Regions from separate parts of the Streptomyces sp. NBC_01622 genome, predicted to be linked through region 2. Evidence: riboswitches for the same ligand, from Rfam matches in the RefSeq annotation. Region 2 holds a riboswitch; each other region holds the start of a gene.

Region 1 (4,205 bases), 4.8 Mb from region 2:
ATCGTCCGTACGACGAAGGGGACGCCCACCAGCGCCTGTGCGAGCGGCACCAGGATCCATGAACTCCGCAGATCCACCGGGGGTTTGTCGAGCGAGATCAGGAACCCGAAGCCGACGGTCACCGCCGACACCCCGAGCGGCAGCATCAGCAGCGCGTCGAAGCCCCGCACCAGCCGCCCGGCATCGCGCCGGGTCAGGGCCGCTGCGGCGAGCCCCCCGATCACCACGGCCATCGCGGTGGCGGCGACGGCGTACTCCAGCGAGTTGCCGATCGCGGCGATCGGCGGGACCAGGAAGGTGCCGCCGTCGTCGTGGGTCAGCGCCCGGTAGTAGCCGAAGTCCGGTGAGTCCAGGGACCGTTGGACCAGCACGGCGAGCGGCAGCACGAGCAGCAGCAGGACGGAGACGAGGACCCCGGCGAGCAGGGACCACTGGCCGGCCCCGCGCGGGCGCCGTGCGGTCACCGCCGGGTCCACGAGTCGTAGAGCCGTCTCCCGTCGCCGTACCGTCCAGGCATGGACGGCGAGGATCGCGCCGACCGCGACGAACTGGACGATCGTCAGCACGGCCGCCGTGGAAAGGTCGAAGACTTCCGAAGTCTGGCGGTAGATCTCCACTTCGAGGGTCGAGAAGGTCGGGCCGCCGAGGATCTGCACCACGCCGAAGGAGGTGAAGGTGAAGAGGAAGACCATCAGCGCGGCGGCGGCCACGGCGGGCGCGAGCGCGGGCAGCGTCACCTTCCGCCAGGCCCGGAGCCGGGAGGCGCCGAGCATCCGCGCGGCCTCCTCCTGACGCGGGTCGAGCTGTGCCCAGAGGCCGCCCACCGTCCGTACGACGACCGCGTAGTTGAAGAAGACGTGCGCGAGCAGGATGGCCCACACGGTGGTGTCCAGCCGTACGCCCCACAGGTCGTCGAGGAGTCCGCCCCGGCCGACGAGCGCGAGGAAGGCCGTACCGACGACGACCGTCGGCAGCACGAAGGGGACCGTCACGACGGCCCGCAGCACCTGCCTTCCCGGGAAGTCGAAGCGCGCGAAGACATACGCGCCGGGGAGCGCGATCAGCAGCGTGAGCGCGGTGGAGGCGAGCGCCTGCCAGGTGGTGAACCACAGCACGTGCCGGATGTCGGACTGGGCCAGCACGTCCCGGATCCGGCCCAACTGCCAGGCGCCGTCCACCTTGAGACCGCGCCCGACGATCGCGGCGACGGGGTAGGCGAAGAACACCGCGAAGAACGCGACGGGCAGGACCATGAGGCCGAGCCGCGTCACGTTCCCTCTACGGGAGGACTTCCGCGGGACTACTTCAGTACGAGCGAGGTCCACGACTTGACCCACTGGTCCCGGTCGGCGGCGATCTTCGTGGGGGCCATGGTCTCGGGGTCCTTGGCCTGCGGACCGTACTGCGTGAACTCGGCCGGCACTGTCGCGCCCTCGATCACCGGGTAGACGAACATGTTGAGCGGCATGTCCTCCTGGAACTCCTTGGTGAGCAGGAAGTCGATGAAGGCCTTGCCGCCCTTGGTGTTCTTGGCGTTGCTGAGCAGTCCCGCGTACTCGGTCTGCCGGAAGCAGGTGCCGTACGACACCCCGGTGGGCGCGGTGGTCGGCTTCGGGTCGCCGTAGATGACTTCGGCGGGCGGCGAGGAGGCGTAGGAGACGACGAGGGGCCGGTCGCCGCCCGCCTTCTTCCCGCCGGCCGAACCGGAGAACTCCTGGTCGTAGGCCTGCTCCCAGCCGTCGACGACCTTCACGCCGTTGGCCTTGAGCTTCTTCCAGTACGCCTGCCAGCTGTCGTCCCCGAACTGCGCCGCGCTGCCCAGCAGGAAACCGAGGCCGGGTGAGGAGGTGGCGGCGTTCTCGGTGACGAGGAGGTTCTTGTACTCGGGCTTGACGAGGTCCGCGAAGGAGGTCGGCGGGGTCAGCTTGTGCTTGCTGAAGTACGCCTTGTCGTAGTTGACGCAGATGTCGCCCGTGTCGATGGGCGTGACGCGATGCTTGGTCTCGTCGACGCGGTACGCGGGCTTGACGGTGGCGGAGCCCTTCGCGTCGTAGGACTGGAAGAGACCGTTGTCGAGCGCGCGGGAGAGCAGGGTGTTGTCGACGCCGAAGAAGACGTCTCCCTGCGGGTTGTCCTTCGTCAGGATCGCCTTGTTGACGGCCTGGCCCGCGTCGCCGTCCTTGAGGACCTTGACCGTGTAGCCGGACTGCTTCTCGAAGTCCTTGAGGACGCTCTTGGATACGGCCCAAGAGTCGTGGCTGACGAGCGTGACGGTCTTGGAGCCGGAGCCACTGCCCTGGTCCGACCCCGACCCGCACGCGGAGAGCGTGACCAGGCCGAGGCCGACGAGGACAGCACAGTACTTCTTGGTGTTCACGGTGATGACCGAACTTCCTACCCAGAATGACCTGGGCGAGGTTCAGAGGGTCTGCGGCCCGATTGCCGCACTCTCAGCGCTGCGCGCTCCCCTGTCGGATATGAAAATGTACTTACGGCAGAGATTACCTCTCGGTGGCCGCGAGCTGGCCGCACGCTCCGTCGATCTCCTGGCCGCGGGTGTCCCGGACGGTGACCGGCACCCCATGGGCCGCGATGGCCTCGACGAACGCCTTCTCGTCCTCGGGACGGGAGGCCGTCCACTTGGAGCCCGGCGTCGGGTTCAGCGGGATCAGGTTGACGTGCACCGGCTTGCCCTTGAGGAGCCGGCCGAGCCGGTCGCCGCGCCACGCCTGGTCGTTGATGTCCCGGATCAGCGCGTACTCGATGGACAGCCGGCGTCCCGACTTCGCCGCGTACTCCCAGCCCGCGTCGAGGACCTCGCGCACCTTCCACCGGGTGTTCACGGGAACCAGGGTGTCGCGCAGGTCGTCGTCCGGCGCGTGCAGCGAGATCGCGAGCCGGCACTTGAAGCCCTCGTCGGAGAACCGGTGGATCGCCGGGACCAGTCCGACCGTAGAGACGGTGATCCCGCGCTGCGAGAGGCCGAGGCCGTCCGGCTCGGGGTCGGTGAGGGCGCGGATGGACTGGACGACCCGCTTGTAGTTGGCGAGGGGCTCGCCCATGCCCATGAAGACGATGTTGGAGAGCCGCGCGGGACCGCCCGGGATCTCACCGTCGCGCAGCGCCCGCATGCCGTCCACGATCTGGTGCACGATCTCACCGGTGGACAGATTGCGGTCCAGGCCGGCCTGACCGGTCGCGCAGAACGGGCAGTTCATCCCGCAGCCCGCCTGCGAGCTGATGCACATGGTGACCCGGTCCGGGTACCGCATCAGCACGGACTCGACGAGCGTCCCGTCGAACAGCCGCCACAGCGTCTTGCGGGTGGTGTCCTGGTCGGTCGACAGATGCCGTACGACCGTCATCAGCTCAGGGAGCAGCGCCTCTTGCAGCTTGGCGCGCGAACCGGCGGGGATGTCGGTCCACTCCGCCGGGTCGTGCGCGAGGCGCGCGAAGTAGTGCTGCGAGAGCTGCTTGGCGCGAAAGGGCTTCTCCCCGACCGCGGCGACGGCTTCCTTGCGCTCGGCGGGCGTGAGATCGGCAAGGTGCCGCGGCGGCTTCTGGGCTCCGCGGGGGGCGACGAATGTGAGTTCTCCGGGCTTAGGCATGGCTGTACCAGTGTCGCAGATCGTTTACCGTGATCCGTTTACGGTGATCCGCTTCAGCCGAGTTCAGCCGATGTGCTCCAGGTGTTCCCTCAGGAGCCTCTCGTTGTGGGGCATCTCGCGTCGGATCTGGGGGCGCACGACGAAGGGCAGCAGGACCTTGCCGATGCCGTGTCCCTCGAAGTCGAGATCCATCGTCACCCGGGTACGGCGTCCGTCGTCGACGGGTGAGATCTCGCCGCGGAAGTTGCCCCTGATGGGGCCGTCGATCCCGCGCACGGTCCAGGCGTACGGCGGCTGGAACTCGGTGCACTCCATGGTCATCGCCATGTCGCGGCGACCCACGTGCCGGGTGACGCGGACCCGGGAGCCGAGGCCGAAGGGCCGGTCGTCGAGCTGTTCGGCGGACACCGCGCTCTCCTGCCACTCGGGGAGGTGGGACGGGTCGATGACGTACGCCCAGGCGTCCTCCGGACGGCAGTCCACGTCGAACTCTTCATGGAAGGCGGACATGACGCCCTCCTTCGTTCAGGGCGGTCCCCCTTTTGCGAGGGCTTATACCGAAATCGTACGACCGGGCGCCCCCGTCCTGTACAGAGA
Region 2 (4,205 bases):
GCACGTCCCGCAGGGTGCAGCCGGCGACGTACTCCATCGCCAGATAGACGTACGTCCCCTGGGCGCCCTGGTCGAAGACCTGCACCACGTTCGGATGCGCCAGCCGCGCCACCGACTTGGCCTCGCGGATGAACCGGTCGACGAAGGAGGCGTCGGCCGCCAGCGTCGGGTGCATCACCTTGAGCGCGAGGACCCGGTCCAGGCGGGTGTCCACGGCCCGGTAGACCGTGGCCATCCCGCCGACGGCGATCCGCGCGTCGACGCGATAGCGGCCGTCGAGCAACTGCCCGACGAGAGGGTCATGAAGGGTCGTATCCACGCAGGTGAGTGTACGAGCCGAGGCTGACAGCACCGCCTTTTCGGCCAGTTTCGGGGCGGTACTGCAGCCGAGCTGTGACGGATCCCACCCTGGGGAGCGGGAGTTCAGAACGCCGGACGTTCGGGGTCCAGACGGGCCAGGCCGGTCGTCGGAGACGACGCCTCGGCGAAGTGCCTACGGGGGATACGCCCCGCCCGGAACGCCAGCCGCCCCGCCTCCACCGCGCTCCGCATCGCGGACGCCATCAGCACCGGCTCCTGCGCCCGCGTCACCGCCGAGGCAAGCATCACACCCGCGCACCCCAGCTCCATCGCGAACGCCGCGTCGGACGCCGTACCGGCCCCCGCGTCCAGAATCACCGGCACGCGCGCGTGCTCGGTGATCAGCTGGAAGTTGTGCGGATTGCGGATACCGAGCCCGGAACCGATCGGCGACCCCAGGGGCATGATCGCCGCACACCCGACGTCCTCCAGCTTCCGCGCCAGCACGGGATCGTCGTTCGTGTACGGCAGCACCGTGAACCCGTCGTCGACCAGGGTCTCGGCGGCGTCCAGCAGCTCGATCGGGTCGGGCAGCAGGGTGCGCTCGTCCGCGATCACCTCAAGTTTGACCAGTGCCGTCCCGAGCGCCTCCCGCGCGAGCCGGGCCGTCAGCACCGCCTCGCCCGCCGTGAAGCAGCCCGCGGTGTTGGGCAGCACCCGGATGCCGAGCCGCTCCAGGACGGACAGCACCGAACCGTGCACGGAAGCGTTCACGCGCCGCATCGCGACCGTCGTGAGCTCCGTCCCGGAGGCGACCAGCGCGCGCTCCAGGACGTCGAGGCTGGGCGCGCCCCCGGTGCCCATGATCAGCCGGGACGTGAAGGACGTACCACCGAGGACGAAGGGGTCGTCGGCCATGGGTCAGCCTCCTTGGACGGCGGTGAGGACCTCGACGCGGTCCCCCTCGGAGAGGGAGGTCGAGGGCCACTCCGCGCGCGGGACGACGGTTTCGTTGAGGGCGGCGGCCACCCCGGAGGGCGACGGGGCCAGGGTGCGCACAAGGGTGTCGAGAGCCGTGCCGGGCGCGATCACCCGGGGCTCCCCGTTGACGGAGACGTTCATGCGGGCTGCTCCACGAGTGCCGTGCGTTCCGCGCGGGCGAACCGCTTCGGGGTGAACGGGCGTGCCTCGTCCGGGAGTTCGCCGGTGGCCAGGGCGTGTGCGAGGGCGTCGCCGGTGACCGGCGTGAGCAGCACGCCGTTGCGGTAGTGCCCGGTGGCCAGCAGCAGTCCCGGCAGTTCGGTCGGGCCCAGCAGCGGCGCGTTGTCGGGGGAGCCCGGGCGCAGTCCGGCCCGGGTCTCGGTGAGCGGCAGTTCGGTGATCCCGGGGACCAACTCGTGGGCGTCGCGCAGCAGTTCGTAGACACCGCCGGCGGTCACCGTGGTGTCCCAGCCCAGTTCCTCGCTGGTCGCGCCGACGACCAGCTCGCCGTTCTCGCGCGGCACCAGATAGACGTGGCTGCCACGCACCACGGCCCGCACGGTCCTGCTCAGGAACGGCGCGTACCGCTCCGGCACGGTCAGCCGCAGCACCTGCCCCTTCACGGGCCGTACGGGCGGCAGGACGTCGCCTGGGACCCCGGCAAGCCGCCCGCTGAGGCTGCCGCCCGCGAGCACCACCTGGTCCGCGCCCAGCACATCACCCTCACGCGTGACGACCCCCGTGGCGCGGTCCTGCCCGACCGTGAGCCGCTCGGCCCACGTCCGGTGGAAGGCGACCCCGGCGCGCTCGCACGCGGCCACCAGGGCGCCCGCCAGCCGCCGCGGGTCGACCTGGTGGTCCCCGTCGACCCGGAGCCCCCCGCGCACCCCCGGTGCGAGCATCGGCTCCAGGCGCCGGCAGTCGCGCCCGGACAGCCACTCGGAGTCCAGGCCCGACCGGTGCTGCAGGGCGTGCAGTTCACGGAGGTGGGCGCGGTCGTCGGCGTCCAGGGCGACGGCCAGGGTGCCGCAGCGCCGGTAGCCGAGGTCGAGGCCGGTGAGGTCGGTCAGCTCGGCCGCGAAGTCCGGGTAGCGCTGCGCCGAGGCCAGGTTGAGGGCGAGCAGCGTCTGTTCGCCGTAGTGCAGTTCCGTGACGGCGGCCAGCATCCCGGCGGCCACCTGCGCGGCCCCGCCGCCCGGGTCGGGGTCCACGACGGCGGTGGCGAACCCGCGTTGCGCGGCCCGCCAGGCCGTGACCAGGCCGATGATCCCGCCCCCGACGACGAGGACGTCTGACGTACGTGTAGGCATGGGCGTCCAGCCCCTCCCTTCGCCGGCATGACCCGGATCAGGTTCGTACGGTCGGAGGCCGCCAGCCTCCCTCTCAGCCCGGTGCGTCCGGACTCCCGCGAGTGCTTGTACGTTGGCCACCCTAGCCCGTACCCCATGTCCCAGTAAGGGAGCCTCCGTCCATGGTCCGCTCGCTCGAGGGTCTCGTCCTCGCCCCGGTCGCGGACCAGGCACCGGGTCAGGTCGGCACCCGCACCCGGTTCGCCTACCACGAGAAGGACGGCGAGATCTGGGCCGAGTACGCGGGCGGCGACGTCGTACGCGGGCATCTCGTCGGCACGCGCGCGGGGGACCGTCTCGACGAGACCTGGGAGTGGGAGTCGCAGCCGGGGAGCGGGACGAGTGTTGTGGAACAGGTCACTGAACGCGCCCCCTGACTGACGATTTGGCAGGTGTCTATGGTGATCGGATGAGCGAGCAGACACGGGGACAGGGCGCGGGGGCAGGGCGGCGAGTGGTCGTCGTCGGCGCGGGCATGGCCGGGGTGCAGACCGCGGTCGCCCTGCGCGAACAGGGCTTCACCGGCACCGTCACCCTTCTCGGCGCCGAACCCCATCAGCCCTACGACCGGCCCCCGCTGTCCAAGGCCGTCCTGCTCGGCAAGGCCGAGGGCTCCGCCTTCGACGTCGACTTCGAGGCGCTCGGCATCGAACTCCGGCTCGGGCGCGAGGTGTCGGGCCTGCGCCCCGGAGACCACGAACTGGACACTGCCGAGGGCCCGGTGCCCTACGACGTCCTCGTCCTCGCCACCGGCGCCGAACCGATCCGGCTGCCGGGCGCCGACGGCATCCCCGGGGTGCATCTGCTGCGCACCCTGGACGACGCCGAGCGGCTGCGGCCGGTGCTCGCGCGGCAGCACGACATCGTGGTCGTCGGCGCGGGCTGGATCGGCGCCGAGTTCGCCACGGCCGCGCGCGAGGCGGGCTGTGCGGTGACCGTCGTAGAAGCCGCCGACCGGCCGCTCGCGGGCGCGCTGCCCGCCGACGTGGCCGCGCCGATGGCCGCCTGGTACGCGGACGCCGGAGCCGTGCTGCGCACGCACACGCGCGTGGAGCGCGTCGAACCCGGCGCGGTGGTCCTCGACGACGGCACCCGGCTGCCCGCCGGAGCCGTCGTGGTCGGGATCGGCGCCCGCCCCGCCACCGGCTGGCTCGCGGACTCCGGCATCGAGCTGGGCGCCCACCGCGAGGTCGTGGCCGACGACCGGCTGCGCACCTCGGTGCCGGACGTGTACGCGGTCGGCGACTGCGCCTCCTTCCCTTCGGGAAGGTACGGCGAGCGCCTTCTCGTCCACCACTGGGACAACGCCCTCCAGGGCCCGCGCACGGTCGCCGCGAACATCGTCGGCCAGACCCCGGCGGTCTACGACCCGGTGCCGTACTTCTGGTCCGAGCAGTTCGGCCGCTTCGTCCAGTACGTCGGCCATCACGCGTCCGCCGACACGACCCTGTGGCGCGGCGACCCGGCCACCCCGGCCTGGACCTTCTGCTGGCTGCGCGGGGACCGCCTGGTGGCCGTTCTCGCGGTCGGCCGCCCCCGTGACCTGGCCCAGGGCCGCCGCCTGATCGAGTCGGG
Region 3 (4,205 bases), 2.5 Mb from region 2:
CTTCACCACGGGGCCCGAGGCCCCTGGAGGCATCTGTGGAGCCCTGAAAGGCCTGCGAGGCCGAGAGGTCCGGGTGCGGTCCGGGAAGCCCGGGAGGAGCCCTGGAGTCGCAGGAACGCTTCTGTGTGGCTCCGTGCGGCGGTTCTCGCCGTCCTCAGTGCTTGCGGCGTCGGCCCTTCCCGCCGCGCGCCGGCGCCGGCTTGGCACCGGGCGCTGCCGCGGGCCCGGCACCCGGCGCCGCCGTGGCCGCCGCCGCAACCCCCGCGGGAGCTGTTTCGCGTCCCGGTCGGTCCGCCGAGACCACCAGGGCCGCGAGCGCGGTGGTGACCGGTACCGAGGCGACCAGGCCGATCGAGCCCACAAGCGTGCGTACGATCTCCTCGGCGACCAACTCGCTGTTGGCGACCGACCCCACGCTGCTCTGCGCGATGGAGAAGAGCAGCAGCAACGGCAGGGCGGCGCCCGCGTAGGCGAGGACGAGCGTGTTGACCACGGACGCGATGTGGTCGCGGCCGATCCGGATACCAGCGCGGTACAGCCCGCGCCAGCCCATCGACGGGTTGGCCTCGTGCAGTTCCCAGACCGCCGAGGTCTGCGTGACCGTCACATCGTCGAGCACACCGAGCGAACCGATGATGACGCCGGCGAGCAGCAGGCCGCTCATGTCGATCGACGGATACAGCCCGTGGATCAGGCCCGTGTTGTCGTCCGTGTTGCCGGTCAGCGCGGCCCAGCCGATGAACACCGAACCCAGGACGCCGATCAGGACCAGCGACATCAGCGTGCCGAGCACCGCCACGGACGTACGGGCCGACAGTCCGTGGCACATGTAGAGGGCGATCAGCATGATGGCGCTCGATCCGACCACCGCCACGATCAGCGGGTTCGAGCCGTGCAGGATTGCGGGCAGGATGAAGAAGTTGAGGATCATGAAGCTGATGGCCAGCGCGATCAGTGCCATGACGCCGCGCAGCCGGCCCACCACCACGACGGCCAGCGCGAAGATGCCGGCGAGCAGCGCCATGGGGAACTTACGGTTCACATCGGTGACCGAGTACTGCAGATCCCTGGGCGCGGAGGGCTCGTACGCGACCACGACCTTCTCGCCCTGATGCAACTGCCGTGACTGGTCGGGCTGCACGATCTCCGTGAACGTACGGCCCTTGTCCTTGCCGGTGCTGACCGTGACCGTGGCCTTCTTGCAGGTGCCGCCCGCCTCCTGCTGTGCCGAGGAGCCCTCGGCCGTGGAGGTGTCCCCGGTCGCGCCCCCGCCCGAGGCGTTCACCGAGGCGCAGCTCACGCTGACGACCTTGGTGACCGTCGCCTGCTGCGTCTGCCGGTCGAAGCCGACGCCGGTGCGCTTGTGCGACGGTGCGCCGCCGGGCCACAGCACCACCATGCCGACCACGACCGCGACCGTGAACGGGATCAGGATCGCCGCGATGACCTTCCGGAGGTGACGGGAGACGGGGGCGGCCGGGCCGTGACTGTGCGAGTGACCGTGTCCACCACCCGCGCCGGAACCGTGCCCGCCGTCCCCGCCGGAGCTGTCGTCGTCCCCGGACCCGGAGCCATGGTCGCCATCGGAACCGTGGCCGTGGTCATGGCCATGCGGCGGCCCGGTCGGCGGGTACGGGGGCTGCTGCGTCGTGGTCACCGCCCGATCATCGCAAGAACGCCGGAGGCCCACTGTTCACCGCGCCACATATGACGCTAGCGTGGAGGCACCTTTGCACACGCGGGAGCTCGGAGCACCGGGCTGAGAGGGCGCTGACCTCCGTCTCTGCGATGTTTCACGGGAAACGTCACCTGTATCGAGTGATGTTTCACATGAAACATCGGCTGACGGAAGCCGCTGCGTCGACCGCCGAACCTGTTACCGGGTAATGCCGGCGTAGGGAGTAGGTCTCATGACCAACAAGGACGTACGCACGCCTGCCTTCAGCCAGGACGAACAGCCCATTCCGGGCGAGGAGTTCGCACGGGCCGGGCAGCCGACGGGGGTCGAGGAGTCCTCTGCGGCCGGGAAGTCCGCCGGCTGGCACAAGGGGTATGTCGAGGGCTCGCGCCCCGATCTGCGGGTGCCGGTCCGTCAGGTACACCTCACCAACGGGCAGTCCGTGACGCTGTACGACACCTCAGGCCCGTACACCGATCCGCTCGTCGACACCGACGTCCGCAGGGGACTGGCGCCGCTGCGGGAGAACTGGATCATCGCCCGGGGCGACACCGAGGAGTACGCGGGCCGTCCCGTCCGCCCCGAGGACGACGGAATCAAGCACACGTCACCGCGCGGTGGACTCCGTAACCTCGACGCGGTGTTCCCGGGCCGCCCCCGGCAACCGCGCCGTGGACGTGAGGGTACGGCGGTGACTCAACTCGCCTACGCGCGACGGGGCGAGATCACGCCCGAGATGGAGTTCGTGGCCGTACGGGAGAAGGTCTCGCCCGAGGTGGTCCGGGAGGAGATCGCGGCGGGGCGTGCGGTGCTGCCGGCCAACGTCAACCACCCGGAGATCGAGCCGATGATCATCGGCAAGCGGTTCCTGGTGAAGGTCAACGCCAACATCGGCAATTCCGCGGTCACTTCCTCCATCGAGGAGGAGGTCGAGAAGATGACCTGGGCGACCCGCTGGGGCGCCGACACGGTCATGGACCTGTCCACCGGCCGCAACATCCACACCACCCGCGAGTGGGTGCTGCGCAACTCCCCCGTCCCCATCGGCACCGTGCCGCTCTACCAGGCGCTCGAAAAGGTCGACGGCCGTGCCGAGGAGCTGACCTGGGAGATCTACAAGGACACGGTCGTCGAACAGGCCGAACAGGGCGTGGACTACATGACCGTCCACGCGGGCGTGCGGCTGCCGTTCGTACCGCTGACGGCGAACCGCAAGACCGGCATCGTCTCGCGCGGCGGCTCGATCATGGCGGCCTGGTGCCTGGCGCACCACAAGGAATCGTTCCTCTACGAGAACTTCGAGGAGCTCTGCGAGATCCTCGCCGCCTACGACGTCACCTACTCGCTGGGCGACGGTCTGCGCCCCGGATCGATCGCGGACGCCAACGACGAGGCGCAGTTCGCCGAGTTGAGGACTCTCGGGGAACTCAACACGATCGCGAAGCGTTTCAACGTACAGACCATGATCGAGGGCCCGGGACATGTCCCGATGCACAAGATCAAGGAGAACATCGACCTTCAGCAGGAGATCTGTGATGAAGCTCCGTTCTATACGCTCGGCCCGCTGACGACGGACGTCGCGCCTGCGTACGACCACATCACTTCCGGCATCGGTGCCGCGATGATCGCCTGGTGGGGCACGGCCATGCTCTGCTATGTCACGCCCAAGGAGCACTTGGGCCTGCCCAACCGTGACGACGTCAAGACCGGCGTCATCACCTACAAGATCGCCGCCCACGCAGCCGACCTCGCCAAGGGGCACCCAGGTGCACAGGAGTGGGACGACGCGCTGTCCGACGCCCGCTTCGAGTTCCGCTGGGAGGACCAGTTCAACCTGGCCCTCGATCCGGTCACGGCTCGGGAGTTCCACGACGAGACACTGCCGGCGGAGCCGGCCAAAACGGCGCACTTCTGCTCGATGTGCGGGCCGAAGTTCTGCTCGATGAAGATCTCCCAGGACATCCGCCGCGAACACGGCGGTACCAAGGCGGAGGTCGAGGAGGGCATGGCGCGGAAGTCGAAGGAGTTCGCGGCGGCGGGCAACCGGGTGTACCTGCCGATCGCCGACTGACGACGACCGGCTGGGTCGGACACGGCCTAGCTCTTCGGTGAGCCCTTGGCAGGCTTGTCGCACAGGGTGTGGTCGACCAGCGTGCCTGTCGCGCGGTTGAGGGCGGCGAGGTCCGGCGGCGCGGTGGTGGTCGTGATGGAGACGGTCACCGCGCGCCTGCCGTCGGCGCTCACCGCGGGACGGGTGTTGACGCCCGCACCGTCGCCCTCGTGGGTGTAGTAGAAACCGCCGCAGGAGAGCGGGATCTTTCGCAGGCCGAGGCCGTAGGTGCCCTCGGGCATCTCGGCCACGTCCTCCGGGTCGTCGGTCCGTTCCACGGTCTGCCGCATCTCGCGCCACTGCGCGGCGGGGAGCAGCCTGCCGCCGGCCAGGGCCCGGAAGAAGGTGTTCAGGTCGGCGGTGGTGCTCACCACACCGGAGTCCGCGGTGTGCTGGAAGCTGTGGTCGGTGACGTCG

The links. A riboswitch is a leader RNA that binds a small molecule or an ion and turns the genes downstream of it on or off. The one in region 2 is predicted to bind thiamine pyrophosphate.
Region 1: linked by a shared signal. The riboswitch ahead of OH768_RS15465 (thiamine ABC transporter substrate binding subunit) and the one ahead of thiO (glycine oxidase ThiO) in region 2 are both predicted to bind thiamine pyrophosphate.
Region 3: linked by a shared signal. The riboswitch ahead of thiC (phosphomethylpyrimidine synthase ThiC) and the one ahead of thiO (glycine oxidase ThiO) in region 2 are both predicted to bind thiamine pyrophosphate.

What each region holds. Positions count from the first base shown of each region.
Region 1 covers NZ_CP109293.1:3,492,916-3,497,120, forward strand. Annotated here, with positions in the region: gene OH768_RS15460 (ABC transporter permease) at 1-1,253, opposite strand, end outside; gene OH768_RS15465 (thiamine ABC transporter substrate binding subunit) at 1,301-2,377, opposite strand; TPP riboswitch at 2,374-2,480, opposite strand; gene rlmN (23S rRNA (adenine(2503)-C(2))-methyltransferase RlmN) at 2,502-3,608, opposite strand; gene OH768_RS15475 (SRPBCC family protein) at 3,672-4,118, opposite strand.
Region 2 covers NZ_CP109293.1:8,264,772-8,268,976, forward strand. Annotated here, with positions in the region: gene pknB (Stk1 family PASTA domain-containing Ser/Thr kinase) at 1-319, opposite strand, end outside; gene OH768_RS38260 (thiazole synthase) at 424-1,218, opposite strand; gene thiS (sulfur carrier protein ThiS) at 1,222-1,422, opposite strand; gene thiO (glycine oxidase ThiO) at 1,419-2,591, opposite strand; TPP riboswitch at 2,589-2,700, opposite strand; gene OH768_RS38275 (hypothetical protein) at 2,753-3,007, shown strand; gene OH768_RS38280 (NAD(P)/FAD-dependent oxidoreductase) at 3,040-4,205, shown strand, end outside.
Region 3 covers NZ_CP109293.1:5,731,390-5,735,594, reverse strand. Annotated here, with positions in the region: gene OH768_RS26295 (YibE/F family protein) at 155-1,657, opposite strand; TPP riboswitch at 1,729-1,918, shown strand; gene thiC (phosphomethylpyrimidine synthase ThiC) at 1,911-3,749, shown strand; gene OH768_RS26285 (serine hydrolase domain-containing protein) at 3,776-4,205, opposite strand, start outside.